Regions from separate parts of the Sporomusa rhizae genome, predicted to be linked through region 3. Evidence: riboswitches for the same ligand, from Rfam matches in the RefSeq annotation. Region 3 holds a riboswitch; each other region holds the start of a gene.
What was found. A riboswitch is a leader RNA that binds a small molecule or an ion and turns the genes downstream of it on or off. The one in region 3 is predicted to bind cyclic di-AMP.

Region 1 (8,048 bases), 1.8 Mb from region 3:
GGCGGTGTAATTCTTGATGTAAATGTATTGAGGAAAATAGCAGATGTTTCTGAAAAATACGGTGCTAAAGCATTAAAACTTACTTCGGCACAACGGATTGCTATTGTTGGTATAGCTGAAGATAAAATCGATGCCGCCTGGGAAGACCTAGGCCTGGACAAAGGTGCTGCTATTGGGTTATGTGTAAGAAGTGTAAAAATTTGCCCGGCAACTCATTTTTGCAAAAGAGCACAGCAGGATGGTTTAACATTAGGACTAGAACTTGATAAATTATACCATGGCTTGGAATTGCCGGGAAAACTAAAGTTGGGGGTTAGCGGCTGTACAAATTCTTGCGCTGAAAGTTCAGTTAAAGACATTGGTCTTATCGGTACTGCAAAAGGCTGGAAGATAGTTATCGGTGGCTGTGCTGGTGCCAGAGCGAGAATTGGCGATGTATTAATTGAGCAGGTTCCACAAGAAGAAGTGCTGTCGATTATTGAAAAAGTAATTGCATACTATAAAGAAAACGCCCGCAAATTCGAGCGTATCGGAATGATGATCGATCGTCTTGGTCTAGACACTGTAAAACAAGGAATATTAGGGTAAAAGATAAAAACGCTTGGAAATCCAAGCGTTTTATCTTTTAAAATCGATTATGGAATTTTTACCAAAATAGAGTTATACTGTCAGTAGAGATTTATTTAAGGGGGCGATGGCTATTCAAACTAATAACTCGCAAGACATATCCTGGGTTTTGGCACAAATAGAGCATATCGCTCAGTTTGGACAAAATGCGTCTGGTATCACACGCCTGGCTTTTACTGATGATGATCTTCAAGCGCGAAAATATATCATTGAACTAATGCAAAGTGCAGGTCTTGCCGTAATTACTGATGCTATTGGAAATATCATCGGGCGGTATGAACCAGAAGGAATTAATCCCGAGGCTGCAACTGTGATGACAGGTTCTCATCTTGACACCGTACCTTCCGGAGGAAAGTACGACGGGGTGCTAGGAATAGTGTGTGGACTAGCGGCTGTCAGTCGTCTAAAGACTCGAGATGAACTTAAACATCCTTTAGAGGTCGTTGTGTTCGCCGCTGAAGAATCCAGCAGATTTTCCTTTGCCACTATAGGAAGTAAGGCAATGGCCGGACTAACTAACCCTGCTGTATTGAAACGAATTAAGGACCACGAAGAAATTAGCTTAGCCTCAGAGTTAGAAAAAATCGGGCTTAAAATTGATAACGCTCTAAATGCGGCGCGACCAGCTAATAGTATTAAAGGATTTGTAGAATTGCATATTGAGCATGGTGAACTTTTAGATGAGAAGAGTATCAATATTGGTATTGTAGATAGAGTTTCCGCACCTACTAGACTAAAGATAACAGTCACTGGGATGCCTGGTCATTCTGGCGCAATCTCCATTGCAGAACGACAAGACGCTTTAGTGAGTGCATCTTTGATAGTGTTGGCCATTAGGAACATTGCGGCCGAATATGAATACAAAGGCGCCATTGGAACAGTAACAATATTGAAGACACGTCCTGGCGCTATTAATGTAATTCCCGGAAAAGTCGAAATGTGGGTTGATATACGAGGAACAGAGCATGAGAGTATTGTTGAAATGCTGCAGGAAATAAAAGACGCGGTAAGTTCTATTGCCGACGACAATGATACTGCAGTTGCTATTGAAGTATTAGCATCTGAAAAGCCGGTTTCTCTCAGTCAAAATTTGAATCAGATTATCGAAACTGTGTGTTCCAAACTGAGACTGTCCAGCCTTAGGCTTGATAGCCGTGCGGGGCATGATGCCATGAACATAGCTTATGTAGCACCCGCCGGATTGATATTTGTTCCTTGTAAAGACGGCGTGAGTCACAACGAGAACGAATACATTAACCCGAAAGACATTGAAGCAGGATTAGATGTATTAACAGAAACACTATACCAATTGGCAAAATAACTTTAAAAAATATATTTAAATCAAGCGAGGTACATATATAGTTGAACATTGATATTTGTTTTACACCTAACGACTTTAATGCTAAGGAATATGGCGGTTACGCTGCGGTAGTTATTGACGCCTTTCGCGCGACTACAAGTATTGCTACAGCCTGCGCAAACGGTTGTAAGCGAATCATCCCGGTAAAAACGGTGGAAGAGGCCCTCCAGATCAAGAACAAATATCCTGAAGTATTCCTGGCTGGGGAACGGGAGGGCTTACTTATACCAGGGTTTAACCTAGGAAATTCGCCCTATGAATATACAAGAGAACAAATTGCTGATAAAACCCTCGTTATGACAACTACCAATGGAACCCTGGCATTGACAAAAGCGGCTTCACTTCCCAGAGTATATGTAGCAGCTTTTGTTAACGCGGCTGCTGTTACTAACGCTTTGCGTCAGCAGCAGGAAAACATAGTTATTTTGTGTGCAGGCTCCGAAGGGCGTTTTTCGTTAGAAGATACTTTATGTGCTGGTCTGCTTGCAGAACGACTAAGTAGCATGTCTAAGCTTAGCGATACTGCTTTAGCTGCCAAGGGAATGTATTGTGATTTTAAAAATGATCTGCTAAACCGCGTTTCCGAATCATCACATGCCAAATATTTAAGTAGTATAGGCTTTGAACAAGATATCGCCTATTGCTTAAACCATGACACGTTGTCAGTAGTACCAATATTTGCAGAAAACAGTATAACGGCTTGATTATACGTCGGTATTGCCTGAATGATAACATTCAGGCTTTTTATTTGTTCAATTTTCCCTCTGTTATTTATGTAAACCATATGATAAAATGTCTACTGAGCCAAGCCATCAAATGAGAGGAGTTTTATATTTGAAGAAAAAAATAGCCGCGATCCTGTTGATGGTTTTTTCAGTGCCATTTTTTACGCCTGTAGTACCTAAAGCCAATGCAGCATTTTTGGATGATAAACTGGCCCAAGTTGCCGGCAACCTAACCGCCACCCAGATACAAGAGTTAATAAAAGTAAAAGAGACGTTAAATGCAAGTGATAGGCAAGCCTTATTGGGCAGAATAGCGCAAACGGCTCTGGAACGTTCTGGAAATGCTACTGTTGCTAATAATATTACCGCACTTGCTGAACAATTAACACCGAAAGAGCAGACTGTTTCGCGGGATAATCTTACTCAGATGGTAGAATCTACAGTACGCAATAAAGTACAAGAGAAAGTGCAAGGAGAAGTAACCAATCATTTCGCTGGTTATCAGAAAGAAATTGCACTTCTTTCACAGTTGTTTAATAACAGCAATAACCTAACCCCTAAAGCGGTTGAAAATAATAACACACTTGCTGGAGCACCGGAGAATTACCGCAGAATGCTTGATATGACTGCGACTGCTTACGGTCCAGGAATGCTCGATAACGGCAAATGGAATAATTCAACCTATGTGGGTGGCAAAGTAAAAAAAGGGGTAGTAGCTGTTGACCCTAAAGTAATTCCTATGGGAACAAAACTCTGGGTCGAGGGCTACGGCCCGGCTGTAGCTGAGGATCAAGGCAGTGCCATTAAAGGCAATCGGATTGACTTGGCTTTCGACACAAGACAGGAAGCTCTTGACTATGGTATTCAAAAAGTAAAAGTGTACGTTTTAAATTAACCGGCCAATGGCCGGTTTCTTTTATTCCTCTTTTCATACCCCTTTGAAAATGCGCATATATTTTGTGGAAGAGTAGTTTGCATGAGGAGGGAGTTTAGTGAATTCATTCCGGTCTCTCAGAATTAGGCGATCCCGGATATTTTATAGTATTGTAATTTTGGCTATTATTAGTATTGCGTTTAGCATAATTAGTTTCGAGTACATAGATGAACAAGAGTTTGCATCAATTGGAACAAACCAACCGACAGAATCTCCCAAAGGCAAAGTAAGTATTGTGGTAAAGATACAGTCAAGGGTGCTCGAACTTTATAATGACGAGCAATTATATAAAAAATATCGCATCGCGGTAGGGAAAAGTAAAACTCCGACACCAATAGGTGAATGGAATGTAGTTTGGAAGGATTACGACTGGGGAACAGGTTTTGGGACTCGGTGGATGGGCCTAAATGTACCGTGGGGCACCTATGGTATTCATGGTACTAATAAGCCATGGTCAATTGGCCAGTTTGCCAGTCATGGCTGCATCCGAATGCGTAATAAAGACATCGAAGAACTGTTCGAATGGATTCCTATTGGAACTCCGGTGCGAATTGAAGACAGAAAAGTAAGTGTAAATAGGAATCTGAAATTAAAAACATCCGGCGCTGATGTTGTAGTATTACAGCTGAAACTTAAAGAACTGGGGTATTTTCAAGGCAGGGCAGATGGTTTGTTTGGCACTATGACCGAAGAAGCCGTTAAAGCTTTCCAGGCAGATAAGGGAATACCTGTTACCGGTGTGGCCAATAAGGAACTATACACAGTCTTAGGAATATAAAATTAGTTAACGTGTCATAAATAGGAAACAATTCGCGCTATTTAGTGATAACATAAAAATTTAGCTATTTAAGAAATTTGACCAATTTTACAATAATGTGTATTATTATTTATAATGCCGAATCCTTATAAGGTACGGGGGAACCAATAGATATACAGGGGTGAAATCCGCTATGGCGGAGGGGTGATTCTCTTTTCTTCTCTTTGACCCTAACCCGACAGCTAACCTCGGAGGCATAAATAAAGAGAGGTGGTACAACTGAAGAGAGCATTTTTTGCAATTTTGTTTGTATTTACCGTGTTGTGCTTAACTACCAACCCGGCTGTCGGATTGGCTGCACCGCCGCAGGATATGGCGGCCTTAACTATCGGGGCACGCGGTGATGACGTACGATTGGTACAGAAGCTGCTGGCAGATGGCGGTTTTTATGCCGGAGAGATTGATGGGGTTTTTGGTCCTGTTACCGCAAAAGCCGTAAAAGAATTTCAACAAAGTGCTAACCTTACTGTAAATGGGATTATAGACAAAGAAAACTTTGTCTATCTTGAACGGTTGGCTGGTGAACCCAGCAGATACAGTCGTTCCCTTATTATGAGAGCATCAGGCTATAGTGCGTTTGACCCAGGTAATGGAAACCGCACCTATTCCGGTAGCCTTTTGCGGAAGGGCTTGGTTGCTGTTGATCCATCAGTGATTCCTCTGGGGACTAGGTTGTATATTAAGGGGTACGGCTATGCGATAGCTGACGATATTGGCAGTGCTATTAAAGGCAACCGTATTGACTTAGCTTTTGACAGCCACCGCGAAGCGTTAAACTTTGGATTGCAGAAAGTTACAGTATACGTGCTGGACTAAGAAAGTTGGCAGGCCGTGGCCTGCTTTTCTTTTTATAATAGCTAACTTCCCGGAATATTAACAGGCCCTAAGTATTATACTATTTTTATCCTGTGACTAACCTTCTGATGGGGTTAAAACCCAATCTGAAGCTAAGTCTACTTTATAATTATGTATAGTACAAGGGGGCGTGTTTAGGCTTGAACTTTATTTCGAACGAAATGCTGCCATTAGTATTAGCATTGGTTTCAGGGGTATTAATGGCAGTACAAGGTTCGCTTAATACTGCATTAAGTAAAGTTATCGGTCTTCTAGAAGCTACTTTTTTTGTCCATATTACGGGAACTATTTTGGCTGTGATCTTGCTTTTTTTCTTTAAAATGGGAAAAGGTAATTTGTATGCATGGCAAGATGCACCTTGGTATTCATGGCTGGGTGGTTTTATTGGCGTAGCTATAATATATTTAGTAGCAGCTAGTATTCCGGGAGTCGGTGTAGCTAATGCTACAACGGCTATTATTGTTGGGCAAGTCTTAACGGCTATAATTATTGACCACTTTGGCGGCTTCGGTCTTGAGCGTATGTCATGCAGTCCTCAGCAGATATTTGGACTGGTATTACTTGCAATAGGCGCTAAATTGTTATTAAAATAGCGTTTTTTTATTTTTTTCGCTATTAGGTGTTAACAAAAAAAAAATTATAAGGTATACTTATCATTAGAATTTTTTGGTATCATGTCACCAACAAGGAGGCAAAGCATGGATTTTAACTTTACTCCCGATCAACTGGATCTGCAAAAGATGGTTAGAGAATTAGTTACTAAAGAAATCACTCCTCACGCTTTAGAAATGGATAAAGAAGGCGTGGTTCCTCCAGAACTTTGGAAAAAATTGGACGAAGCTGGATTGCTTAATCTAACCGTTCCTGAAGAGTATGATGGTCCGGGTCTCGAAGCTCTCTCAATTGCTCTTATTTATGAAGAATTAGGCAAAGGTTGCGCTGGTGTTGCCACGACAACAGCTGCAAACGCATTAGCTTCGTATCCAGTGGTATTGTTAGGCAATGATGATCAAAAACGCAAGTTTTTTGATATCATAAATAACGGTAAATTGGCTGCTTTTGCACTAACCGAACCAGGTGCCGGATCTGATGCCGGAGCCGTTGCTACATCTGCAGTCAAAGACGGTGAACACTATATACTTAATGGTACTAAGTGCTTTATTACCAATGGTGGTATTGCCGATATTTTTGTAATCTTTGCTAATACACGTAAAACAGCCGGTATCCGTGGGTTAACCGCGTTTATCGTTGAGCGCGGCACCCCTGGTTTCTCTGTAGGTAAAGAAGAAGAGAAGATGGGCATCAGAGCATCTAACACCTGTGAATTGGTTTTGGAGAATGTGCGTATTCCTGCAGCTAACAGGATTGGCCGCGAAGGAGAAGGCTTTAAAATTGCAATGAAAACTCTGGATGCAGCCCGTCCATTTGTCGGCGCAGTTTCAGTAGGCTTGGCCCAATCTGCCTTTGAGCTTGCTGTTAAATACTCTAAAGAGCGTGTTCAATTTGATAAGCCGATTGCTTCGTTCCAGCTTATTCAAGCAATGTTAGCAGATATGGCTATGCAAATCGAAGCAGCTCGCCTTTTGGTATATAAAGCTTGCTGGATGAAAGACCAAGGAGTTGACTATGCTAAGGAATCCGCCATAGCCAAATGTTTTGCTGCCGATACGGCTATGAAGGTTACAACCGATGCCGTACAAGTACTTGGCGGTTATGGGTATTCCAAAGAATATCCGGCAGAAAAGTATATGCGCGACGCTAAGATTATGCAGATTTACGAAGGCACTAATCAAATTCAGCGTTTAGTAATTGCTAATAATATCTTATATTAATTTATATTTCTGGATGCTTGACTTTTAAAGTTAACCGTAATATAATTACATACGTAGTAAGGGATTATAGCTCAGTTGGTTAGAGTACTACGTTGACATCGTAGGGGTCACTGGTTCGAGTCCAGTTAGTCCCACCAGAAATTTTAGGCTAGTAGATTAATCTACTAGCCTTTTTTATGTGCCGAGATTAGACATACCATCTCTTCACCGTGCGAAGAGACTTCAATAAACTATATGAAACTACAACTGGCCAACATATTCACTGTCGGCCAGTTTTTTGCCTTAAACTCTACTGTTTTATTGGAAATGTAGTAAAATAAATACAGCGAAAATAAGTATCGGTAAAAATCAATAATTTATATTCTATGTATCGGAGTGATATTGTGAAAAGGACGATAGTAATTGTAATACTATTATTGATTATGTTTACTTTTGGTTTACAGGCACACGCATGCACACTTTGGGCTGCTAATGGCAATATTGTTCAAGGAGGTGGAAGTTTAATCGTTAAAAATCGTGATTGGGCTCCTGATCATCATCAAAAATTAAAATTAATTTCACCAGCAAACGGGTACAAATATATTGGACTTTTTGTTATTGACGGCAATCATAAGGGACTAAAAGCAGGAATAAATGAAAAAGGATTAGTTACAATCAGTGCATCAGCAGGATCTATAGCGTTTAAAGAAAGAAAAATACTGCCATATACCCATGCGCTCTATGAGCAATTATTAAATGAATGTGGCAGTGTAGACGAAGCAATTGCTAGAACTGAATTATTTTTAGGACCGCAGTATTTAATGCTGGCTGACCGGAATAAAGTAGCTACTATTGAAATTGGGCCAGATGGCAAGTACGCCGTCATAATGAAGGATAGCCAGGCTATTTTCCATACCAA
Region 2 (8,048 bases), 1.0 Mb from region 3:
ACTGTTCATATAGGGGACGATCCAGACCAAGCAAAATCCGTGTGTTTTCCAAATCCTGTGCTGATGCTTCGGGTCCGGCTACAACCTGCGCCGGATCCCCTGGAATCATATGCAAAAACATAAAAATGACCACAGATACTACCAGCAGAATTGGGATCATCGCAGCTAAACGTCTAGCAATATAGATCAGCACCTTGCTTCCTCCCTTACTATACAAAACAATACGCTGGTCCAAGATATTCTTGGACCAGCGGCCAATTACTTGAACTCTGCGTTTCTGACGTCCAGCATACCATCCGGAAGTACATAAACACTAGACAAATTTTTACGTTTGCCTGCTATGTTATCCTGCACAGTCAAGAATACCCAGGGAGCATCTTCAACAATTACTTTCTGTGCATCGGCATAAGCCTGTAGACGTTCTTTTTCATCACCTGATTCCAAGCCTGTAACCACAAATTTCTCTAGATTTTCATTAACATAAAAACCAGTATTGAATCCGGCAGTCGGGAACATGGCTTTTGTTAACAAAGGCCGAATACCCCAGTCAGCTTCACCGGTTGACGGCGACCACCCATTTATAGCAGCCTGTAATTTACTATCTTCAGGTTTAACTGACATTGCATTGGTCACAGCAACAAATTCCATTTGCTGAATTTTGACCTTTACGCCAACTGCTTGCCATTGTTGTTGAACAAATTCAGCAAGTTTTACACGCATAGGATCATTGGGTGTCCAGAGAGTCACTTCAAAGCCATTAGGTAAGCCAGCTTCAGCTAATAACTTTTTGGCTTTTTCTACATCATAAGCATACATCTGTTGTTTTTGGAAGCCCCATACTTTAGAAGAAATAACCGACTCCGGCGGTGTAGCAAATCCTTTGAATACTACTTTGGCCAAAGCCTCTTTATCTACGGCATAGTTCAGCGCCTGACGAACCCGTTGGTCATTAAATGGTTTCTGAGTCACATTCAAGACAACATAACGTTCAATAATGGATTGAGACTTATCAACTACAATATTACTATCGCTTTTAACATTGTCTACTTGCTCCGACGGCAGCGGGTAGATAAACTGTACTTCGCCTGTCTTTAGCATAGCTACCCGAGAACCGGCTTCCGGCACAGGTTTAAAAGTAATTTTGTCTACTTTGGCAGCATTAGCCTTATCCCAATAAGCGTCAAATTTCTTAACAGTTACATATTGACCATCTTTCCACTCAACAAACTGGAACGGTCCTGTACCTACAGGATTACGATTGAGGTCTTTACCTTTTTCCTTAATAGCCTTTGGCGAGATCATCATTGTAGCAGGATGTGCAAATGCCTGAAGAACCGGCGCAAACGGCTTGTTCAATACTATTTTGACAGTATAGGGGTCAACAACCTCTACACGATCTACTGATGCCAACAAAGAAGCACGCTTTAGTTTATTGGCAGGATCCTTTAGACGTTCAATATTAAGCTTAACGGCTTCGGCATTAAAATCTGTTCCGTCTTGGAATTTGATACCCTTTTTGAGTTTAAAGGTCAGACTTTTAGCATCTTTAGCCATTTCCGGAATAGCTTCTGCCAATACAGGTATAACTTTCATATCTTTATCAAAGCCTAAGAGTCCCTCATACATAGTCTTTTGGATACCAAAAGCTAATGTATCTTGCGTATCATGCGGATCTAGGGTTGTCGGATTGGCATCCTGCCCTACCACCATTTCATTTGATTTTTTATCACCGCTGGCTTGATTTGACTTTGAACAGCCTGTCAGCAATAAACCAATAGCTAACATACTAACAAGTAGCAGACTAAGAATTTTTGATGGCTTCATTTAATTGTTACCTCCTTATGTAATAAATACTACAAGTATCATAGGCTGAGTTACCCAACATCCTTAAGCATAATCCGATTTCGTATTGGGGCCGCCTATTATATAAAAGCAGTTATCTGCTTACTTGCACATACCTCCTTTGTCAGGTTCCGATTATATAATAATCACGGAACAATTATAGAACAGACTAATCCTACCTGAAATTTAGTCCCCTTATCCGGTTACCAAACGCTCTTAAATTCCGTTTGGAGAAGAGGGAATCTTAGAGCAGGCTAGTCATCGGATAAATAACAATGAGAATATATTGCAACTTTTATGCCAACCGAATAACATAAAGAAAAAGATATTTTTTTTACATTTTTAATATTGTGTATATCCTGAGGGTGGAGACAAATACAATCATGTATGACCCATATGTTTATTTTAATAATTATCAACATCTGTGATTAATCCTACTACAAACAGAACAATTTTGCAGCATTTTTTTTGCCATACATCTATTTATGAACATTTTTTAAAGTAATTTGTACATTCACTACATACACAATTAGACTAAAAAAATACAGTTATCAGTAACTTATCCCACTCATCAGGTTACCAATAGGTTAACCTATTGGTAACCTGATGATAACCAATTAGTCATATTAGGGTATTATCTTTCAAAACTTCCCTTATAAAACCCTCTTTTATCTGTTTTGGGTCAGCCTAATACTGTCAAAATGAGTTTCATGCCTTTTTTCTCTTATATGGAAGGAATTTTGCATTATTATCGATAACTTAATAATAATAGATTGGTATAAAGGTGCGCATTCAATCTGCTCATCCTTATGCCTGCCCTATTCGTAAAATCGTTGGGAGATGGATATATTGCGCAAACCAGTTATTGGAATTACTTGCAACACATTATTGGCTGAGGGCACAGTACTTCCCGGTATGATAAGAGCATTTGCCAATACCGATTACATCGACGCCGTCACGAAAGCCGAAGGGATACCAATTTTATTACCACCTGTAGCAAATCCAGCTCTTATCAGCGAACAAGTTGCAGCAGTTGACGGCTTAATCATGTCAGGCGGGCCTGACGTTGATCCGCAATTATACGGAGAAGAGCCTCTGGAAAAGTTGGGCTGTGTAAATCATGTCCGGGATGAATACGAATTGTTAGTAGTCAAGGCAGCTGCCCAATTAAAAAAACCTATCCTGGGCATTTGCCGCGGTGTACAAATTATCAACGTTGCCTATGGCGGGACACTATATCAAGATATATCCCAAATTGAAGGGACAAGCATTAAACACTTTCAGGAGGTTACCCAAAGAGACGCCTTGTGGCATACTGTGACTATTAAGCCAGCATCCACCTTGGCATCCATCATTGGCGAGGACAACATCCTCGTTAACAGTTTTCATCATCAAGCGTTGAAAACTGCCGCTCCTGGCTTTAATATCACAGCTTATTCTAAAGATGGGGTTATCGAAGCCATTGAACTTGCTGGCGACCATTTTGTGCTAGGCGTACAGTGGCATCCCGAAATGATAGCAAAAAAATACCCTGCCATGTTGGCATTGTTTAGAGCCTTGGTTAAACAAGCAAGCTTGTAATGCAACAGGCTTGCACCTTTCTTTAGAAAAGGAGCAAGCCTGTTTTATTTTAGTTCTTAATAAGAAGCATTTCCCTGGTTTATAACCTTTTTAAAACGCCATCCCTTCGCTAGGGTAATATGTTGAATCTGAAGGCTTATCTGAGAATAATCCCATTGATAATCAATGACTTTTTCGTCTAAGCCAGTCCCGCATTCGGTTATTTTTCCGGACGTAGTCTTGCCATCACTATAAAATTTCTCCGTAGTAAATGAAAAAACAGGGTCGAATCCGCAACTGGTTTCCTTAATCATTTCCCAAAGAACAATCGTTTGAGAATTTTCTTCCGCTAATATACTGGCAAAATACTCGATTTTCTTTTTTCCCACCGTCCAATTGACGTCAGCCAGTGTGCTATAAATTCCAATATCTGTTTTCTGTCTGTAAGTCAGGGTTAGATGATCATTTTGCATCAATGCTCCGGCAACAGCCGTCAGGATGTCCTCTTTACTGCTGGCCAAAGTTTTGTCCCCAGGAGTGCTTGCAAGAGCAACTTTGGTACCGCATTGACAACAAAATTTGCTTGCTTCAGCTACCGGCTGACCGCATTGAGTACAGTACATTGCTAATCCCTCCTGCGACCGATAACTTATGATTTTCACTTTGTAAATTCCGTTATGTAAAATAAAGCCTGTTTTTGTTACCATCAATATAATTTATGAAAAAAGCCGGAATTTGTGCAGACTGTTATACTTTAATGCTACGTTGCTTCTCACAAAAAAAGTACTTATATTTTTAATAATAGTATGGTTACCATGCTTATGATACAATGTGACTGAAGACAAAAACGCTTTCCGTTGAAAGGAGGATTACGGATGCTTTTTAAGCCTCTTTTTGAAAATGATACTCCGGTAGCAATCCATTCCTAAGACGGAAGGATTGCTTGAGCATAGGCCTTCCGTCTGTAAATCATAACCGACTAAAAGACGGAGGGATTGTTAATGATAAAGAATTATGCCGGACAAATATACCTGACCCTAGCCGCAAGCATCTGGGGTGGTATGTATGTAGTGAGCAAAGTTGTGCTTGCAGTTATATCTCCAATTGAGCTAGTTTGGCTGCGCTATTTTGTGGCCCTGCTAACACTGAGTATATTGGGCCTTATTACCCGCCAGTCGTGGCAAATCCGAAAAAAAGACCTTCCACTGATTATAGCCATCGGAATAATTGGCTACTCAATTTCAATCTGGATGCAATTTCTCGGTACACAGCTCTCCTCGGCTCAGATGGGCGCAGTAATTACTTCGGCAACGCCTGCGTTTATGGCTATATTTGCCCGTATTTTATTAGGAGAACAAATCACTTTTAAAAAAGCATTATCAGTGTGTTTGGCAACTACAGGTGTTCTAATGATTGTTGGCATTGGTGATCTAGGCGATTCATCCCGGCTTGGCGGCGGCATATTGGCAATAGCCGCACTTACTTGGGCGCTAATGTCTGTACTCATAAAACGAGTGCCTAACGATTACTCACAACTTGTAATTACGACATACGCAATATTGGTTGCAACGGTAGTAATTACACCATTTGCTGTCACCGAAATAACAACAAGCGATCTTCAAGTTCTTACTCAGCCCAAAGTGTGGGGAGGAGTACTATATATTGGTACCGTCTCCACTGCAGGTGCGTTCTTTCTTTGGAACAAAGGGCTGCAAATAGTTACCGCGACAAGCGCCGGACTTTACTTTTTCTTTCAACCGGTGGTTGGCACCCTGCTAGGTTGGCTTTTCTTAGGGGAGCAAGTTGGCTTGACCTTTTGGATCGGCGCCTTGCTAATCTTATCCGGGGTCTTACTGGTTATTAAGGAAGAAGCATAATAAATCACACCCACCCGTATAACGGGTGGGTGTGATTTATTAAAAAACTGTTATCATAAAGGGTTAGTAAACCGGAATGTTTTTTCTAAACATATCCGCAATTACTGTTTCCATGGTATATAACCCAGGGGGTTGACCTAATAAAAATTTGGCGGCAAAAATTGCCCCCTGCCCAAAGGCGGCCCTGCTGATACTTTCATGGAGCAAGCGGATTGTCTGATTTGGCATCCCAAAGATGATTTCGTGCCTGCCAACGATTCCGCCAACACGAATTGAATGTAGGTGTTCTTTAACATTGAGATTAAGTGCTTTTGCTATTTTTTTGGCGGTTCCTGAAACTTCTTTTTTGCCTTTAAAATGTTCCTCAACAATCTCGATATCCGCATGAGGAGCTATTTTTTGTAAAATTTGAGCGGCTACCAGCAAAACATTAATCCCTAATGTAATGTTGGGAGAATAAAGCACCGGCGCAGACTCAGCAAAAGACTGTAATAAGTCCAGTTCCTCTTTCTCATATTGGGAAATCGCAGAGATAATAGGAATCCCGGCTGACGCAGCCTTTTCGTATAAGTAAAGCCCGGTAAGCCCTGAAAAATCTATGAGAGCATCGATTGGTCTTGTGTCAAAAAAATTATCGTCAATGTCCCCAATAGAAAAAATCTCCCCTGCGTCACATTCATGACCTAATAGGCGGCTGGCATATTTCCGGTGATCCTCATAGCCTTTACGCACTACCCACTCCAGCGTGAATAGATTATCATGCAGGAATTCGTTAGCAATAATTTTTCCCGTCTTCCCAAACCCAAAAATGCCAATTCTAATTTTCTCCACTCAAAATTCCTCCTTAAAACTGTAGTTTGTTTTTTTACTACCTCATCCTGCATGACGCAGTAGCTTTACAAAATCAGCTTCCGAGAAGGAATGTTTAAAGACTCGTAAATGGCCTTTAATGATTGGCAGGACAACACATCCTTCTCTTTCAACGCCTACGAGGTTAGCTGACGGATTCGGGCAGAAAGAAATTTGCCCTACCTGTTCTACAGGATTCACCCCGAAAATGGGTCCCCCGCTTCCATGAGATTGGAATTCGGCGATTGCCTTACTTATGATTTAAAAACATATCTATATCCTATCGGAACTTCAAAACAAATTATATTTTTCAAAAACCAAAAATATTCATACCTCCGCGATATATTTTTTTTGGTGCATTTATCTTTATATTCTTTTTCCTAATTTTACCATACTTTAATTAATTTGTATTCATTTACTTTACTTATTTCATATAAATAGTATATATAGAGAATGAAAATTCTCATTCCGGCCCGCCGAAACCACCTAAGAAAGCACGCAAATAAAAAAGAGTCTTCTTCCAGACTCATTTAGACAATAAAAGAGCCTGGTGACAGGCTCCTCCAAAATTTTTTTATTTAATCATACAACATCATTTTGAATATATCAATGACCTATTTTACTGGTTGCGATTCCTCAAAAATATATCTATATCTTTGTTCGTACAACTAAATTAGTCAGCGGTACTAAGAATAGATAAAAAGCATAAATGATGAATCCGGCATCTGCCGATAGCATTACCGCAGGGACAGCGCCGGCAATATTCCACGGAATCAGTGCAGAGATTACTATTACCGTATTCTCCAGATCAACTGCTAACCGGTAATTGCTTAATTGATTTCTTTCATAAAGTTTATGGGTAATTTGATGGCTAAGCATTACGGCCAGTGTTTGGTTGCAGGCAAATGCGGCTGTGGCTATGCTTGACAATACAGCCGTGAGATATACACTGGTTTTCGTGCTGATTTTTTCAAAAAAAACTTCAATGTCACTCAGTAAACCAGTCCCTTGAAAGATACCGGCATAGGCTGAAGAAATCAGCACAATGAGGGAAACGTTCAGCATAGAATACAACCCGCCACCCCGAATTATATCGGCAAAGAAGCCCCCATTTTCCATACGGTATCCTGTGGCAATATAATTCATTAATTTAAGAAACGGTATGTGTTGAACAAAAAGAGCAATCAATACACTTAATAAAATACTGACACCCATTGATAGCTTCACATCTACCCGGAAAGCAGCAAACACTAGTATAATGAGCGCCGGCAACAACACAATCAGGCTTATATCAAAAGAATTTATTATTTCATCTACAATTTGATTATTGTAAAAAGCCAACGGATTGGTATAAGACAAATATACATACCCCAAGATGGAAAGGGCAAAGGGAATGCTTGCCGTCTTATTCATGTTTGCAATATTGATATACAGCTTGGTGTTAGTCAAAGCGGCTACAAGGTTGGCGCTTGAAGACATAGGCGAACATCTGTCGCCAAAATAAGCCCCGGCAATGATTGCACCGGCAGCCATATTTATATCAACGTTACCGCTCTTCGCCAAAACTATCAGCACTACCCCAATTGTCCCAACGGTTCCGAAAGAAGTGCCAAGCAAAAAGGACACCAGACAGGACAATAGGAACGCCGATACTATAAAGTACTTGGCACTCATAAACATTATGCCGTAATACACGATAAAGGGAATCGTGCCGCAAGCCCGCCAAGCCGCCGTTATTATCCCGATTAATACAAAAATCTTAATTACAATCAACGACTTTTTTGAGTCGTCTCCCATCATCTTCAATAAATCGGTTAAGGTATAGCCTCTACGAAGGGATATAAGTGTAAAGCAGCTAAGCCCGAAAAGTAAAGGGTAGAGTATTGATATACTATGATAAATGCTGAAAAGCAACGAGGC
Region 3 (8,048 bases):
GTTTTTTCCCGTCGCTCCCTTAGCGGTACCCTGAGTGGTGTACCGGCTGTGCCGATAAGCCAAGTTGGAAAATACCGCGATAAAATTGATGTTATGCTGTTGTGCGGCGGCTCAGCTACCGATCTTGCTGAACAAGGGCCGCAAATTTCGGCTTTATTCCATACAGTTGACAGTTTTGATACCCATGCTAAAATTCCTGAGTATTTTGCTGCTATGGATAAGAGTGCTAAGGCAGCCGGGAAAGCGGCGGCTATTTCAGTTGGCTGGGATCCTGGTTTGTTTTCGCTCAATCGCTTATTAGCCGGTGCTGTTATGCCGCAAGGAACGGATTATACTTTTTGGGGAAAAGGTGTAAGCCAAGGGCACTCGGATGCTATTCGCCGTATTGCCGGGGTTAAGAACGCGAAGCAGTATACTATTCCTAAACAAGAAGCTGTTGAAGCTGTTCGCTTAGGGAAAAATCCGGCGATCAACTCTAATGAAGTGCATATTCGTGACTGCTATGTAGTAGCAGAATCCGGTGCAGATCTTGCCGCCATCGAAACCGCTATCAAAACAATGCCGCATTACTTTGTCGGTTATGAGACCCATGTTACTTTTGTTTCAGAAGAAGAATTTAAGGCCAAACATTCCGGTATTCCACATGGCGGCTTTGTTTTCCGCGCCGGACAAACCAGTCCTGGCGTGAATCATATCTTTGAGTTTGGCCTCAAGCTTGACAGTAATCCTGAGTTCACTGCCAGTGTACTTGCCGCTTACGCCCGGGCCACTTTCCGCCTGGCTAAGCATGGCTTTACCGGGGCCTGTACCGTTTTCGACATTCCTTTCGCCTGGCTGTCGCCTAAATCGGCCGATGAACTCAGGCGCGAGCTGCTATAATAGATAGGCAGAAAAAGCGTGAATCCGTAAGCGGGTCCACGCTTTATCTACCTTAACATAAGTGCGACTTTATTAAAAAACAAGCTGCGGAAAATATTGTCTTAGTCTGACGGCTAAAATCGGTTTAAGCTGCAGTTTTGTTATATCGTCAATGTCCATTCCTGGGAGAATGATTGTCGGTGCTGGTAAACATAATTTTTTTCGATATAGGAAAATATGATTTTTATTTAGATTTGCGCAATATTTCTGTAAACTTGATCCGAGGCTTGCTACAAGGCGCATCTTCGTAATATTTCCTAACAGGAAAATCTCGATAGTTAAAGGAATTTCCCATTCTTGCGCGAATACATTATAATAACAAAGCACCAACTCATTTTAAATATGTCTAGTGTGGGGATACAATGTTTGCTGAAAATACTATCTATATTGTAGGCAATGCTAAATCACAACAGCATAATCCGATTACTCACCAATATGGACAGTTTTTTATTGGTTTTGTTGTGGAACGGGAAACCGGAAGAATTGTAAATTGCGGCTGCTCTGCAACGATACCCGTAACTGCAGATTTTATCTGTAGTATATTTAATGGAAGAAACCTGCGGGACGATTTTGACGCTATTAGACAGCAGGTGGAAAACCGTTATTTCGGTTCGTCGCAGAAAGCAATTTTGGTAGCGTATAAAGACGCCCAGAAAAAGTTTTCCCGAATAACTAATGGCTTACCTGTTGATCTGAACGAGTAATTACATATAAGGCTGCTTTGTTTATCGTGGGCTTGCTTAGTTTTACGCAAGTATACGGCATAAATAAAATCCAGCAACAAAGTCTTCCCGCTGAAGACTATTGTTCTGCTGGAATTTTTTATGTCATAAAAGGAATACCTTGCAAGATATCGAACATAAGGAGGAGATTGCCTGTGAAAATTGCAGCAATTAAGATTGGCAAAGTCAGTATACCGCTAAAAAAACCGTTTAAGACTGCTCTCCGGCAGGTTAATTCGGCAGAAGACATTATCATCAAGGTTATTGCCGATACCGGCGAGATTGGTTTCGGTAATGCTCCGCCCACGGCAGTTATTACTGGGGATAGCCAAGACTCCATTATTGCCGCCATTCGCGATACCATTGGCCCAAAGTTGATTGGCATGGATGTTGACAATCTGGAAGAGATTATGAGTGCAATTGACACCTCAATGCTGCATAACAGCTCAGCCAAAGCAGCGCTGGATATTGCTGTTTATGATTTGTTTGGCAAACTGCATGGCATTCCGCTCTACAAATTGTTTGGCGGGTACCGTAATGCTATGGAGACAGATTTGACGATTAGTGTCAATGCGCCGGAAGAAATGGTTCGGGATTCGCTGGAAGCTGTTGCCGAAGGCTATAAGGCGCTCAAGCTCAAAGTAGGTACAGATGCGGCGCTGGACATTAAGCGGGTGCAAGCCATTCGCGAAGCTGTCGGTTATGATGTCAAAATCCGCCTCGATGCCAATCAGGGCTGGAAACCTAAAGAAGCTGTCAGAACTATCCGAAAGTTTGAGGATATGGGGCTCGACATTGAATTGATTGAGCAGCCGGTAAAAGCCCACGATTTCAAAGGGCTCAAATATGTCACCGATAATGTACAGACAGATATTATGGCAGATGAAGCCGCTTTTGGTACATATGAAGTATTTCAACTGCTGGCAATGGAAGCTTGTGACCTAATCAATATTAAATTGATGAAAGCAGGCGGTTTGCACAACGCAATCAAAATTGCTCATTTTGCTGAAACAATGGGTGTTGAATGTATGATGGGCTGTATGCTGGAAAGCAAAGTTGGAATTACAGCCGCCGCCAGCATTGCGGCCAGTAAAAAGATTATTACCAGGGCTGATTTGGATGCCGCCGTGTTATTAGCTGAAGATCCTGTTGTGGGCGGCGTAAGCTTTAGCAAAAACCAGCTTATTATTCCCGACGCTCCGGGATTAGGAATTACCGACGTAAAAGGCTGGCAGGAAATCTGCTGAGAGGAGGGGACTAACAAAACTGGAAGAAGCCGGTACTAAGAAGGTGTATAAAATAAAATAGGAGGTAAGTTTTGTGGGTATTGTTCTTTCATTAATTGTTACGTTTTGGGTAGGGTATCTTATTGTAAAAAAATACAAACCGCAACCTGTTTTATTCATGGCTGGACTAATCCTAATGTTTGCTGCAGTAGCGCTTGGTCTTGGTGAGATTTTGCCGGCTAAGTCCAGCACTGGCTCAGTATTTGTCGATGCTTTTGAATTTATAAAACAAACCATGAGTTCACGGGCGGCCGGTCTTGGCCTTAACATCATGGCCGTAGGCGGTTTTGCCCGCTATATGGATCATATTGGCGCAAGTAAGTCTCTGGTAAAACTGACCATTAAGCCGCTGTTGGCTTTCCGTTCGCCCTATTTGGTAATGGCTGGCACTTGGGTCTTGGGTATGTTTTTAGGTTTGTGCATTAATAGTGCTTCCGGGTTGGCCATGCTGCTTATGGTTACCGTATTCCCGGTACTTATCAGCCTTGGCGTAAGCCGCCTGTCTGCTACCGCAGTTATCGCCACAACTCTTTGTCTTGACTGGAGCCCAAGCGATACCGGTACAATCCTTTCGGCCAACACTGCGGGTATTGACCCCGTACTTTACTGGACTAACTACCAAATTCCTATTGCCGCAGTTGTAATTCCTGTCGTAGCCGTACTTCATTTTGCCGTACAAAAGTGGATGGATAAACGCGATGGACATGTTGTTCAAGCTAGCGAATTAGCTGCTTCCGATTCAGATGAAACCGTTCCTCCGATGATTTACGCAATTCTTCCCGCGGTGCCGCTGGCTTTAATATTGATTTTCAGCAGCCTGTGGATTACCTGGATTAAGATGGATATTATTAAAGCCATGTTTATTGGTGTTGCGGTTGGTATGGTCTTTGAATATATCCGTCACAGAGATGGTAAAAAAGTTCTCAATGACATCCAATCCTTCTTTGATGGTCTGGGAATGCAAATGGCTAATGTTATCACCCTGATTGTAGCTGGTGAAACTTTTGCCAAAGGTCTTACTACTATTGGAACAATTGATACCATCATTGCTTCCGCGCAAACTTCCGGCTTCGGTGCCGCTGGTATGATCCTGGTTATGATCGGCATAATTGCTGTTTCTTCGGTTGTCATGGGTTCAGGCAATGCTCCGTTCTTTGCTTTTGCCGCACTGACACCGACAGTAGCAGCTAAAATGTCGGTTGCGCCTGTTGTAATGCTGCTGCCGATGCACTTTGCGGCCAGTGCCGCCCGGGCTATCTCGCCGATAACCGCAGTTATTGTTGTTGCTTCTAGTATGGGTGGTGTTTCCCCGTTTGATGTAGTTAAACGGACGGCCATTCCGATGATTGGTGCGTTACTCTGCATTATCATTGCTAACTTTGTATTTTTCTACTAATAAATTGAGACTCCAAAAAGCCCTAGTATAAGCTAGGGCTTTTTTTGTCCTGATAGAAATATAACTTTCGCCTGGATAAGGGCAACATCGACTTCCGCTTTCGCCAAAGGCTCGGCGCAAGTCGTGTTTTCTTTATAATATTGTAATTAATAGATTATGGGAATAACGCCATTTAAAGGTATTCTCAATTTGGCCGTGGTAAAATGAAGAAAGAAGTAGCAACGATGAGGTAAGCTATGATTTCCTGTGATACCTGCTTTATTTGTAGGATAGCCATTTGCCGTTAGCCGCTATTGTTCTAATTGCAGCTTTTCTTTTAGCAGTTCCGGGAGTATAGTATTTATAACAGCATAAGGCCGAGTTCCAGTATGGAAGCGGAGGAACCACTTTTTGGGGTTAATTCTGTTAATGCAGAAGGGATGTCTTATCTCTTGCCATCCTACCCGTCAGCTAACTTCGTAGGCTAAAGCAAGGGGTCGCTAGACCTTTTAGGGTCTTCTTTTTGTTTTTCCGGACTTCTACAAGAAGGAATCCGGACAGTTGGAGGTACGATAAAGTAATGGCCCCAAAAAAAGCCGTATTGGAAGCGGCTATAAGTGATTCTTTTATTAAATTGCAGCGCAGCCAGGTTGGGCGCGGACCTGTCGAAACCCGGACATATATTATTGAAGATATGGTCCTCGTACGGTTTAAAGGAGTGCTCACTGTCGAGGAGACTCATTTAGCCAAAACCGATAAGGGGCGGCAGGTAGTAAAGGAAATGCGCCAGATACTCAGGGAAACTTTTAGTAACCAAGCTGAGGAGCTGGTCGCAAGGCTTACCGAGTGTAAGGTCATTAGTAGTCACAGTGATATAAGTACAAAAACCGGCGAACGAGTCGAAATATATATATTGGAAAACAACTTAGAGAAAAAACTTAGATGTCTGGAGAAGAGTGGCGTATAACACTAAAAAGTGTTTGGATACCAGCCTTCAGATACGAGCGGAAACATGACCAACGGGCTGGTGGACAGGGCACGAGGCAAAAGCTTGGTGTTGGGTAGGCCGGTACGAAGGTATGAGGCAAAGAGGTTTTTCTTATGCCTGGTATTTTTGTACCGGTCTATTATTTTGCCTTGATTAGGCGTAGTTAGGGCAGTTTCGACTGTCTTGATGTGATATTATTATTTTTATTATTGATGAATAAGAGGGGATCAGAATGATTGGTGAGAAGCTGCGGTCATTACGTGAACGCTGCGGCATGACTCAGGAAGAAATGGCAGAATCGTTAGGTGTGTCGATTGTGGCAATTGAACACTATGAAGCCGATCGTTGGAAGCCGGGAAATAGTCTTGTTACTAAAATTGCGGAGCTGCTAAAAGTAACGGTGCCGGAACTGGTAGGCGACTGCATGGCCGTGAAAAATGAGGACGGTAGTACTGTTTATATCAAAAATCTAGGCTGCGGCCGTTTTTGTGCGGTAGGCAGAACAAAATAGGAAATACTGGCGGGTAAAGCATAGGTAGTATTATGGATGCTGCGCAGGCCGGTATGGAGAAATTAGGCATAAACTATGCTCAATTTCTCCATACCGGCCATTTTCTTTTTTATTTAACTGCCGCCCAAAAAGTTCAAGAAAAATGGCAGCAATGGAATCCTGATGTTGAATTAGTAACCATTTATTCCCCTTATCGGTTGGTTATAGGTCCGCTTGTTAATTATGTGGAACGGTTGGAGCGTAAAAAAGAACCGGACGATTTTATTACCGTAGTGATTCCGGAGTTTGAGACCAGGAAATGGTGGCATCGTCTGCTGCATAATCAAACCGGATTTATTCTCAGAACGTTACTAATTCTTAATAAGAATGTAATAGTTACTACTATTCCGTTTCATTTGCACAAATAAAACACAATATTGAGAAAATTAATGCAATATGTAACATAATGCAGGAAAATGCTGCTATGCATAGAATTTATCAAAGTAATTCAGGTCTTTATTAGAATATTGATAGTAGCTTTGATTTCAAGCCAATATTAACTAACTTACATACTAATTAGTGCAAAACAATGGCATTAAAAAATATATAAGTGAGGCGACACTATGCAACGGCATTCCGGAGAAGAAATCTTGCGGTTATTTACTGAATTAGCCCCTTACATTAATGATTTTATTATTGAGGATGTAGGGGTATCGGTAATTAAAGACGGACTTTATACTGCGTATGTGCCTGGTAAGTCTTTCGACCTCGGAGTTAAAGCAGGCCAGCCTATGCAAGGGCAGGTCAGTGAGCAATGTATTAAAACAGGCAGTAAGGTTATTCGTTTGATAACCAAGGAGCAATCGGCTTTTGGGATTCCTTATATTGCGTGCGCGCATCCCATAAAAGAGAGGGCAGCTACCATTGGCTGTGTTATTACAACCCAAGCTATTGTCAATCAGGAGAAAATCCGGTCTATTTCCAGTGAACTTGCGGCTTCGTCTGAGGAATTTAGTGCCAGTATGGAGGAAATCGCGGCAGGTGCACAAGAGTTGGCGAATATTTGCAGCGAACTTGGAGAACTGAGTGGCGACCTGGCTGCTACCATTAAGCATACTGACGAAATTGTTGCTTTTATTAGAAACGTGTCCAACCAGACCAATCTGCTGGGATTGAATGCCGCTATAGAATCTGCCCGTGTCGGTGAAGCTGGCAGAGGGTTCAGTGTTGTGGCTGAAGAAGTTAGGAAGCTGGCTGCCGTAAGCGCCGAGTCAGTTAAAAACATCAATGCGTCCTTACACCAAATCCAAGAGTCTATCGTGCAAATGAATCAAAAGGTAGTAAGTATTGATAAAACTGTGCAAATCCAGGAACAGTCTATTCAGGAAATGGCGAAAGCCAGCCAAGGGTTTGCATCCATGGCTACAGAGTTATCCAGTGTTTCTGAAGATATGATGCATAGTAAATAACCCGTAAAAAATGTGCCATACCTACGGTCTCTCAAACATATGGTAGTAGAGATAAATTATGTTGGAGGGGAAAAGGTATGGTCGAATTTTTTGTAGGGTTAGGTATGCTGCTTGGCGGCATTTTTATCATGCGTTATGGCTTGAAAAAAGCCTTATGGTATAAATTGCATAAGGTGCTTGTCAATTTGACTAAGACACCGTGGCGCGGCCTGCTGTTGGGTGCAGTAGCGGCCGCATTATTTCAGAGCAGTACAACGGTATGTTTGATTACAATCGGTATCGTCAGCGCCGACTACCTGTCTTTCCGTCAGGCCCTGGGAATTATATTGGGGGCAAATATCGGCACTTGCTCCACAGTACAGTTGGTCACTGTCGCTGTTCCTTTAGAGTGCATATTGCCGCTCATTGCTTTTGTTCTATTGTCGACCATGGTAAAGAAATTCCGGTATCTGGGATTAGCTGCCGCCGGACTTTTGAGTATGCTGGCCGGAGTTGAGTTGCTCGTTCAGGGTATCTCCAGTATGTCTCAGTTCCAGGAGATGGCGGCGTACTTGGTCCAAGCGAAAGAGCAGCCGCTGTATGGCATTTGGGGCGGAATTGTTGCCACTATTATTTTTCAATCAAGCAGTGCAGCCACTGCGTTACTTATGCTGTTGGCCGATTTGGGATATGTCGATATTATGACAGCTGCCTATGTAGTATATGGAAATAACATTGGTTCTTGTGTATCTTCTGTTGTTTTCAGCGCAGCGGCACCAAGAGCCGCCAGACAGGTTGCCTTATCGCACATTCTGCTGAAC
Region 4 (8,048 bases), 2.1 Mb from region 3:
CCAAATGGAAAATAAAAACTTGTGGAGTCATGCTATTGTACTAATGCATGATGGGCGGGGTCATGCGGAAACAGTGAAGGCGCTGACGGATATTATTAAATACTATAAAGAGCGTAAATTTGAATTCCGTGTAGTCAACTTTGAGACTCCAGCACCATGGTAATTTATTGATATAAAAAATGCTTTGGACTATTGTCCAAAGCATTTTTTTATCCTGCTCTGAAAGGTTGACTTTCACGTGGATTAGGTAATAACGGCTTCCTCTTTCTTATGGGTTCAGTATAAGCCGTAAGTTTTTTATAAACTATAATTAGGAGATTCTTTTGTAATGCTGATATCGTGAGGATGGCTTTCTTTTAGGCCGGCACCGGTGATGCGGATAAACTGGGTTTTGCTAATTAATTCTTGGATATTGCGAACACCGCAGTATCCCATTCCGGCACGCAGACCACCAAGCAATTGGAATACTGTATCGGCAACGGAGCCTTTATACGGTACCCTGCCTTCAATTCCCTCGGGCACAAGTTTGTCCATGTTTTCTTGGAAGTAACGGTCTTTACTGCCTTCTGCCATGGCCCCCAGTGATCCCATGCCACGGTATACTTTATAGCTGCGGCCTTGATAAATAATGGTTTCGCCAGGACTTTCTTCAGTACCTGCGAGAAGGTTGCCTATCATTACCACTTGAGCTCCGGCCGCGATAGCTTTGGCAACGTCTCCAGAGTATTTAATACCACCGTCAGCAATAATGGGGACATTATACTCACGAGCAGCTCTGGAACAATTGTAGATTGCTGTAATTTGCGGCACACCAATGCCGGCGATAACACGGGTGGTGCATATAGAACCTGGCCCAATTCCTACTTTCACAGCATCTGCCCCTGCCTCAATTAAATCACGGGTAGCCTCAGCTGTGGCTACGTTTCCGGCAATTAGGTCAACATGCGGGAATGTATTCTTGATGGTTCTAACCGCTTCAAGTACCCCTCGTGAATGGCCGTGGGCGGTATCTACAACGAGAACATCTACTTTGGCTGCAACAATAGCTTCAACACGCTCCATCATATCAGAACCAACACCAATAGCGGCGGCTACTAATAAGCGACCTTTAGGATCTTTGGCTGAATTCGGGTACTTTTGGGCTTTTTCAATATCTTTTATTGTAATAAGTCCTTTTAAGTTTCCTTCGGAATCAAGCAAGGGCAGCTTCTCGATGCGATGCTCACGTAAAATTTCTTTGGCTTCTTCTAATGAAGTGCCAACATGGGCAGTGATTAGGTGTTCTCTGGTCATGCAATCAGAAATTTTACGGCTTAAATCGGTTTCAAAACGCAAATCCCGGTTTGTAAGAATACCGACAAGTTTGCCAGCATTAGTTACCGGAACACCGGAAATATGATATTTTTCCATAAGGTTATGGGCATCTTGCAGTGTATTACTGGGAGATAAAAATATTGGGTCAACAATAATTCCATGCTCAGAGCGTTTGACTTTATCAATTTCATTTGCTTGACGAGCAATCGGCATATTTTTATGTATTACCCCTATGCCACCTTCACGTGCCATGGCAATTGCCATACGGGCTTCCGTAACGGTATCCATGCCAGAACTGATAATAGGCATATTAAGCTTAATGTTTTTTGTCAAGTAAGTGGATACTTCTACTTCTCTCGGCAGAACTTCTGATTTTGCGGGTACAAGTAGTACATCATCAAAAGTTAAACCTTCGGGGCCAAATTTGTTGTCAAACATCAGTTGAAACTCCTTTCAGTGAACATCATCGTAATAGGTATTTCCCAATATAATAACACAAATAAACTAGCCAAATCTACCTCTTTTTATGTAATAATAAAAAAAAATAATTCAGCCTGGCAAAATAATGCCAGGCTTATCATTAACTAAGAACATATACTTTTACATTTTGAATACCGAAATCATAAGCCACTGCTACTGACTGCATGGCAATATCGATACGGTTTCCCTTGATTGCGCCTCCGGTATCTTCAGCTACTCCATACATACCTTTTCCGTCGGCAAATTCAATATATAAGCGAGAACCAAGTGGAATTACTTGTGGATCAACGGCAATTACACCTGGGCGTACCATGGTACCCATATACGTCATGTTGCCCCATTGGCCGTTATCATGCGGACCGGCGGCATAAGCAGTAGCCTTTATATCCAGAACAGCTTTATAGCGTCCTGGAGCGTTACTTCTTGATACCTCTGGCATACGACTGTCTTGCATGACTTGAACAGTTTCCTGGCCGACAACTCCGTCAGCGGCAAGGTTTTTCTTATTTTGATAGTCGATTACCGATTGCTCAGTAGTTTCGCCAAAAACCCCATCAACTGAGATGCTATCATAACCCAATTCGATAAGTCTAGACTGCAGCTCTTCTACTGTTTGACCTGTCATTCCTGATTTAAGTGCTTGATCTCCTAATGCAGCTAAGGCTAATGGTGTCCAGAATGTAGCACCTAGGAATGCCATAGCAATGGCGGAACTAATAATTTTTTTGATGTTTTTCATTAAAAACACCCCTTTCTAAAAGCCTACGAGGTTAGCTGACGGGTTCGGGACAAAGGGAAATCCCTACCGCATTATGCGGATTCACCCCAGAAATGGTTCCCCCGTTTTCCTTTTTTATTAGGAAATTCGGCTTGTCGTATATATTACACGATATATTTATAAAGGGCAAACAATATATGAAGTAGTTATTAGAAAACACTTATTATTAGACAAGCTTATTCTTTGGTATGCTCCTATATGCTACCTTATATAATATAAATTTTTATTACGCGTAAACAAAACTTAGGAATTATATGTTAAAGCATTGGTATGCGACAAAAAAGCCTTACAGAATAACCGGCCAATCTATCAGTATATCATTTGTAGACAATTAGGATACTGACAGTAAAATGGGACTACCATTCAGATAGTCCCATCTTAGTCTATTACAAGCAGTATGCAGTGCAGTCTGCCAATTTTTAATAATATTGGGTTTACCTACCCGCAAAATGGGTTTGGAGTCTCTTTTCGGGATGGCTAGTTTTTGCCCAGCATAAATGGTGCAAACCCAAGCTCGCCCCAGTAATGGTTGTCGTACACTTGGATAATGCCATTCACTCTTCTCTGTAAGATCTTTTTTACGTGGCTGAGAGAACTAAAAAATATCCGGGTTTGGGGGTGGGCATTATTGAGTGCTGCTTGATGGTAAAACTGCACTGATTTGTCTATAGCAGTGTAGACTGCCCAAAGCTTTGTTAATACCTTAATATTAGTATTTATTTTACTCGGGTTAATAGCCTCTTGCCAGGCTGTGTCCAAGCCGAGCAATTTAGTTTCATCTACATTAGGATAGTGAGCGATGTCGATGTTAGTTGCCTCTGCTGCGAATAAAAGTTGTAAAAAGCCATCTTGGAATTGCTCAAGGAGAGTAATAAACGGCAAATTTTCGGTAACGATATCTGCTAATGACGCTATTTCACTGCTTATAGCAGTTTCAATTTCAAGTGCAAATTGTATAGGGTTCATACGTTAAGCACTACCTTTCTAATAATCAGGCCATTTCGCTCTGCGAAATGGCCTGACAAATTATTTCTTGCTAGACAAAAATACACCAGCCTTAGCGACAGGAGATTCACGTACGATGATAGTTACGGCTTCAGGTGGACATTTTGCAGTTTCGACAATTACTTCAGTCACTCTTTTGACCATTTCCTGCTTTTGTTCTTGAGAACGGCCTTCGAGCAGGTCAATTTGTACAATTGGCATTTGCTACACCTCCAAAATCTATTATTAGTATTTTTCGTGCTAGATAATATATCCCCTGCTTAAATTTGGTAGCAGCAGTTAAAAATTTCATAGATTGTAAAAACAATATCAGGCCGCAATTTTATTAAAAGTAAGCGAAGTTTTTGTCAAACTTATAAAATGTTAGTCGCGTTGCAACCGTGATTGACTCTTTTTTGATTTGCCGGTTGCTAGGAACAGCATATAAATTTGCCTAATCCTGCTTTTGGTTTACGTCGTAGCCAGTACCGGTAGGTAAGAAATCTCCGCCAATACCTCTGTTAGTGCTTATTTCCTGCCACACATTGGGCCAAAATCCGGTCGTTACCTTATCACAAAGCCGGGCCTCTCATTGATGAAACTAATACGGATCCCATAAGCCGGAGATGGTTAAAAAACATATACCTTCAAAATTACAAATTGTGCATAGTTAATCTGACGTAAATATATAACTATTTGTTTTTTATAATGATGCGAAAGTAACAAATTGATTCTATTACTCATAAAGTATAGTAGTATATTGCTTATTAGATATTGAAGGAGGTCTATACTTGTGAGTATCTTCAGAGAACTCCGCAACGAATGCTTGATTAGGGAACTCGATCGCGAGTTAAACACAGATGTATTGTTATTTGGCTTCGACGGTATGACATATTTTGGTAATTTACAAAAGGTTGAGGACTGCCGTATAGCTTTTTTATCGCCAGCTATTGAGGCTCAATCGAACGTAGAAATTCTTTCTCCCGGTGGAGAAGTCGTAGAGGTAAGATTCTTACAAGTTGATTTGTGGCAAATTGTTGCCAAAGCTACTGGGATAAGAGCTAATCCATTTACATCATCAGAGGATTGTGATTCGGCTCACTCTATGAGGACTGAGGTATCGCAGCAAATAACCGAAACAAGTGAGCGCCAAGAGAGCCATGAACTGATTTGCATACTAAGACGTATGATTGGTGATAACGTAGTAGTTACGACTCTTGGTGGCTTTATATTTGAGGGTATACTTGGAAATGTCGATGATGAGCTGGCCTTTATATCGGTTAATGAGATATTCGGCCCAGGTAATTCTTCGGGAATATCTGATAATACGGTAAGTACAGCTGTAGTAAATCTTGAAGCTTTAACGTCAGTGTCCAGATCAGCTGAATGTTGCTAAAGCTGACGATTTTTGGGTACGAGTGAAAATATCAATTAAATTAATGCTAATGCCAGGGTAAAAGACTCGGTGAATTTTTTTACCGAGTCTTTTTATCAAGAGAGTTCTATTGTCACAGTAAATAATGAAAATATATTTTTTCCGGATAAAAATATATTTTATTCGGATAGAGTAACAGCGGTTTCTGCTGCTCTCGCTGATGCTGGGCACAAGCCGTATTTTTTTTGACTGCGTTAGGAGGGATTGACAGTATGCTAATGGCGGCAGCATATTTGGGGAAAGTAGGCGTCGGGGTTACTGTGCCGCAGTTTTTTCGTGCTCAAGATGAAAACGTCTATGTAGTAAAATTCCAAAACAACCGGCTTGGCTCCAGGGTTTTGGTAAGCGAATTTTTTGCAGCAAAGTTTGGTGCGATAATGGGGTTGTGTTTTCCGGCGAGTGATATCATTAGCATTGATGAAAAAATATTGAATAATAATTCATATCTTCTTGAGTTAGGTTTGGAACCAGGACTGCATTTTGCCTCGCGCTACATTGAAAATACGGAATACGTAAGAAAAGAGAAACTATATAAGGCTATTAATGTCAAAGACATGGCTGGCGTTGTGTTGTTTGACCATATGTTTCACAATGCGGATCGGGCAAAAAATCATAAAAACTTACTTCTCCGTCTTGAGAATGAGCAGTACAAAATCTATGCAATCGATAATTCGCATTTATTTAGATCCAGTCGCTGGACGATTGACTCGCTACAGAAACTGGGTACAAAAATAATAACATATTATTTTCGATACTATAGAAAATTGCTAAACAATATTCTTTTTTTTCAGGATTTTGTACCATATGTCAATATAGTAAGAAAGATTAGTAATGAGCAAATTGACGGTATCATACAGGAAATTCCTCAGAAATGGCTGCCGGGTGAGGTGGATCGCACCGCTTTATCGGAATATGCAAAAATACGCAGGGATATGGTCGATTTGATATGTGAAGAACTTTGCAGGTTGATTCCGAGAAGCAGAGGCGGGCAAAAATGATTTATTGCTATAATTCCTAAAAAACGAAATAAAAATGAAACTACCGAATACCAACTTTTTACTGATGGTAAGTAGTTTCGTTTTTTTATAAAGTGCCGTTAGTTCCCTACACAAAAATTTCAAAGTTCGGTTTTTTTATTTCTTTTTTGCCACCAGAGAACGCCATAAATAACGATAACCAGCAGGATAATAAAAATTAGCCGACCTAAATTTTCACCGGCAAAAACAATATCGTGTCCCAGTAATACCTTAACAACTACCGGCGGTAGCTTACCGATGATGGTTGCCAGAAAAAAGTCTTTGAAAGAGATACGGCTAATCGCAGCAACGGCAGTTATAATACCGGATGGTGCCAAGGGTAAGAGTCTGGCTAGCAAAAGTGCTTTAAATCCATTGGCGGCACTATAGTCATCTACTTGCTTAAGATAACGACTTTTCGCTATCCAGCCCTCGACGGCGTGACGGAAAAAATAGCGGGCGAAAACGAACATAAATAAGGCACCAATCACTTCACCGATCCAAGAGATTATTGTACCCCAAAATAGTCCAAAGACGATGCCGGCAGCACCTGATAAAATCATAAATGGAAAAACAATTGTAAAAGTCATGATAACAAATAGAACAATTGTTATCATGACGGCGCTAGGTCCGAAAGATCTTAAATATTCTGCCAAGGCGGCAATGTCGCCTCTTTCAATAATACCATAAGCGTGGTGGAAAAATTCCGGCTGCCACATATACGTTAATCCGATAAGTGCAATAATTGCGAGCCAACCTAGTAACTTATTCATCTAGTACCTTCCTATCTCTCAAAAACAGCGCTGAATCAGCGCTGTTTGTTTATTCCCATTGGGCTATTTCTCTTTGAAATATGTTGCAGGAACCATCAAACCAATGCGTGCAGTCAGTGCAGCGTCTGACATAATTTGAAGCCGATACGTTGAGTAAGGAATAACCATAGCCCATAGCGTTTATAATATGTTCAAATTCACGACATTCGCCGGCAATACTACGTAATTGCTCTTCTGAATAACTATTATTTTTCAAACTGCCCACCACCCTTACAGTTATTTATCTTTAGTGTGTACGTGACAGTAAAAAAAAATAAGAAATAAATTTAAAAAAATTTAATAAGGTACGTATAAACCCCATTCAAAATGTCAATATTAGTAATGTAAATTTTCTCCTCTCCCATAATTGGCGGCCTTCTGGCCGCTCCTTTTTTTTTATCCGATTTAGCGATGGAACACCATGCTGAATTTGTCGCCAAACCAATGCTTAAGTGTTTGCCACACCTTTTCTAAGTATTCCGGTGTACAAACCGTCTGCTGAGCAGCTTGGCGGGCCTCTAGTAATATATCAGTATCCCTGACAATGTCGGCAATCTTTAAGTCCGGCATACCATGTTGATGTGTACCGAAAAACTGCCCCGGTCCTCTTAACACCAAATCCTTCTCTGCCAAAATAAAGCCGTCGTTTACTTCGGTCATAATTTTCAAACGTTCAACTGTTTCTTCGTTGGTACTGTCTGATAACAGAATACAGTAAGACTTATATTCACCACGGCCGACACGGCCGCGCAACTGATGAAGTTGCGCCAGGCCGAAGCGGTCGGCACCCTCGATTATTATTACCGTGGCATTGGGAACATTAACTCCTACTTCGATTACCGTAGTAGCGATAAGTGCTTTTATATTACCGTTGGCAAAGGCAGCCATAACAGCTTCTTTTTCTTGTGGTTTCATTTTACCGTGCAGTAAGCCGCAAGGAATGTTTCTGAAAAAGGTGGCGGTTAGTTCATTATACATTGAAACTGCAGATTGTGCTTCAATTTTTTCCGACTCTTCAACAAGCGGACATACTATATACACTTGACGGCCAGCTTTAATTTGACCAACGGCAAAACCATAAACCTTTTCACGACGGTTGTTATTACGCGCGTAAGTGGCAATGGGCTGTCGACCGGGAGGTAGCTCCCGGATAATTGATACATCAAGGTCTCCATATACGGTAAGCGCCATAGTTCGGGGTATAGGTGTTGCCGTCATTATAAGTACAT

Region 1: another riboswitch for cyclic di-AMP. It lies ahead of SRRS_RS13580 (3D domain-containing protein); the one in region 3 lies ahead of SRRS_RS22085 (DUF2294 domain-containing protein).
Region 2: another riboswitch for cyclic di-AMP. It lies ahead of SRRS_RS17520 (4-hydroxy-tetrahydrodipicolinate reductase); the one in region 3 lies ahead of SRRS_RS22085 (DUF2294 domain-containing protein).
Region 4: another riboswitch for cyclic di-AMP. It lies ahead of SRRS_RS12305 (peptidoglycan-binding protein); the one in region 3 lies ahead of SRRS_RS22085 (DUF2294 domain-containing protein).

Annotation. Positions count from the first base shown of each region.
Region 1 is NZ_CP156925.1:2,885,233-2,893,280, reverse strand. It holds gene SRRS_RS13605 (NAD(P)/FAD-dependent oxidoreductase) at 1-588, shown strand, start outside; gene SRRS_RS13600 (Zn-dependent hydrolase) at 695-1,948, shown strand; gene SRRS_RS13595 (2-phosphosulfolactate phosphatase) at 1,990-2,691, shown strand; gene SRRS_RS13590 (3D domain-containing protein) at 2,822-3,607, shown strand; gene SRRS_RS13585 (L,D-transpeptidase family protein) at 3,705-4,424, shown strand; cyclic di-AMP (ydaO/yuaA leader) riboswitch at 4,530-4,675, shown strand; gene SRRS_RS13580 (3D domain-containing protein) at 4,674-5,279, shown strand; gene SRRS_RS13575 (DMT family transporter) at 5,459-5,911, shown strand; gene SRRS_RS13570 (acyl-CoA dehydrogenase family protein) at 6,017-7,150, shown strand; tRNA gene SRRS_RS13565 (tRNA-Val) at 7,211-7,287, shown strand; gene SRRS_RS13560 (carcinine hydrolase/isopenicillin-N N-acyltransferase family protein) at 7,534-8,048, shown strand, end outside.
Region 2 is NZ_CP156925.1:3,694,898-3,702,945, forward strand. It holds gene nikB (nickel ABC transporter permease) at 1-193, opposite strand, end outside; gene SRRS_RS17500 (glutathione ABC transporter substrate-binding protein) at 259-1,824, opposite strand; gene SRRS_RS17505 (gamma-glutamyl-gamma-aminobutyrate hydrolase family protein) at 2,692-3,423, shown strand; gene SRRS_RS17510 (hypothetical protein) at 3,480-4,025, opposite strand; gene SRRS_RS17515 (DMT family transporter) at 4,404-5,279, shown strand; gene SRRS_RS17520 (4-hydroxy-tetrahydrodipicolinate reductase) at 5,343-6,110, opposite strand; cyclic di-AMP (ydaO/yuaA leader) riboswitch at 6,247-6,382, opposite strand; gene SRRS_RS17525 (Na+/H+ antiporter NhaC family protein) at 6,777-7,928, opposite strand.
Region 3 is NZ_CP156925.1:4,717,160-4,725,207, reverse strand. It holds gene SRRS_RS22105 (diaminopimelate dehydrogenase) at 1-879, shown strand, start outside; gene SRRS_RS22100 (DUF3870 domain-containing protein) at 1,281-1,622, shown strand; gene SRRS_RS22095 (dipeptide epimerase) at 1,796-2,887, shown strand; gene dcuC (C4-dicarboxylate transporter DcuC) at 2,961-4,322, shown strand; cyclic di-AMP (ydaO/yuaA leader) riboswitch at 4,667-4,802, shown strand; gene SRRS_RS22085 (DUF2294 domain-containing protein) at 4,882-5,268, shown strand; gene SRRS_RS22080 (helix-turn-helix domain-containing protein) at 5,522-5,800, shown strand; partial or broken gene SRRS_RS22075 (APC family permease) at 5,926-6,207, shown strand; gene SRRS_RS22070 (methyl-accepting chemotaxis protein) at 6,403-7,248, shown strand; gene SRRS_RS22065 (Na/Pi cotransporter family protein) at 7,326-8,048, shown strand, end outside.
Region 4 is NZ_CP156925.1:2,644,650-2,652,697, forward strand. It holds gene SRRS_RS12295 (polysaccharide deacetylase family protein) at 1-163, shown strand, start outside; gene guaB (IMP dehydrogenase) at 298-1,752, opposite strand; gene SRRS_RS12305 (peptidoglycan-binding protein) at 1,895-2,533, opposite strand; cyclic di-AMP (ydaO/yuaA leader) riboswitch at 2,538-2,675, opposite strand; gene SRRS_RS12310 (hypothetical protein) at 3,050-3,538, opposite strand; gene SRRS_RS12315 (2-hydroxymuconate tautomerase) at 3,599-3,778, opposite strand; gene SRRS_RS12320 (hypothetical protein) at 4,350-4,952, shown strand; gene SRRS_RS12325 (HipA family kinase) at 5,204-5,989, shown strand; gene SRRS_RS12330 (TVP38/TMEM64 family protein) at 6,109-6,780, opposite strand; gene SRRS_RS12335 (hypothetical protein) at 6,830-7,036, opposite strand; gene recG (ATP-dependent DNA helicase RecG) at 7,225-8,048, opposite strand, start outside.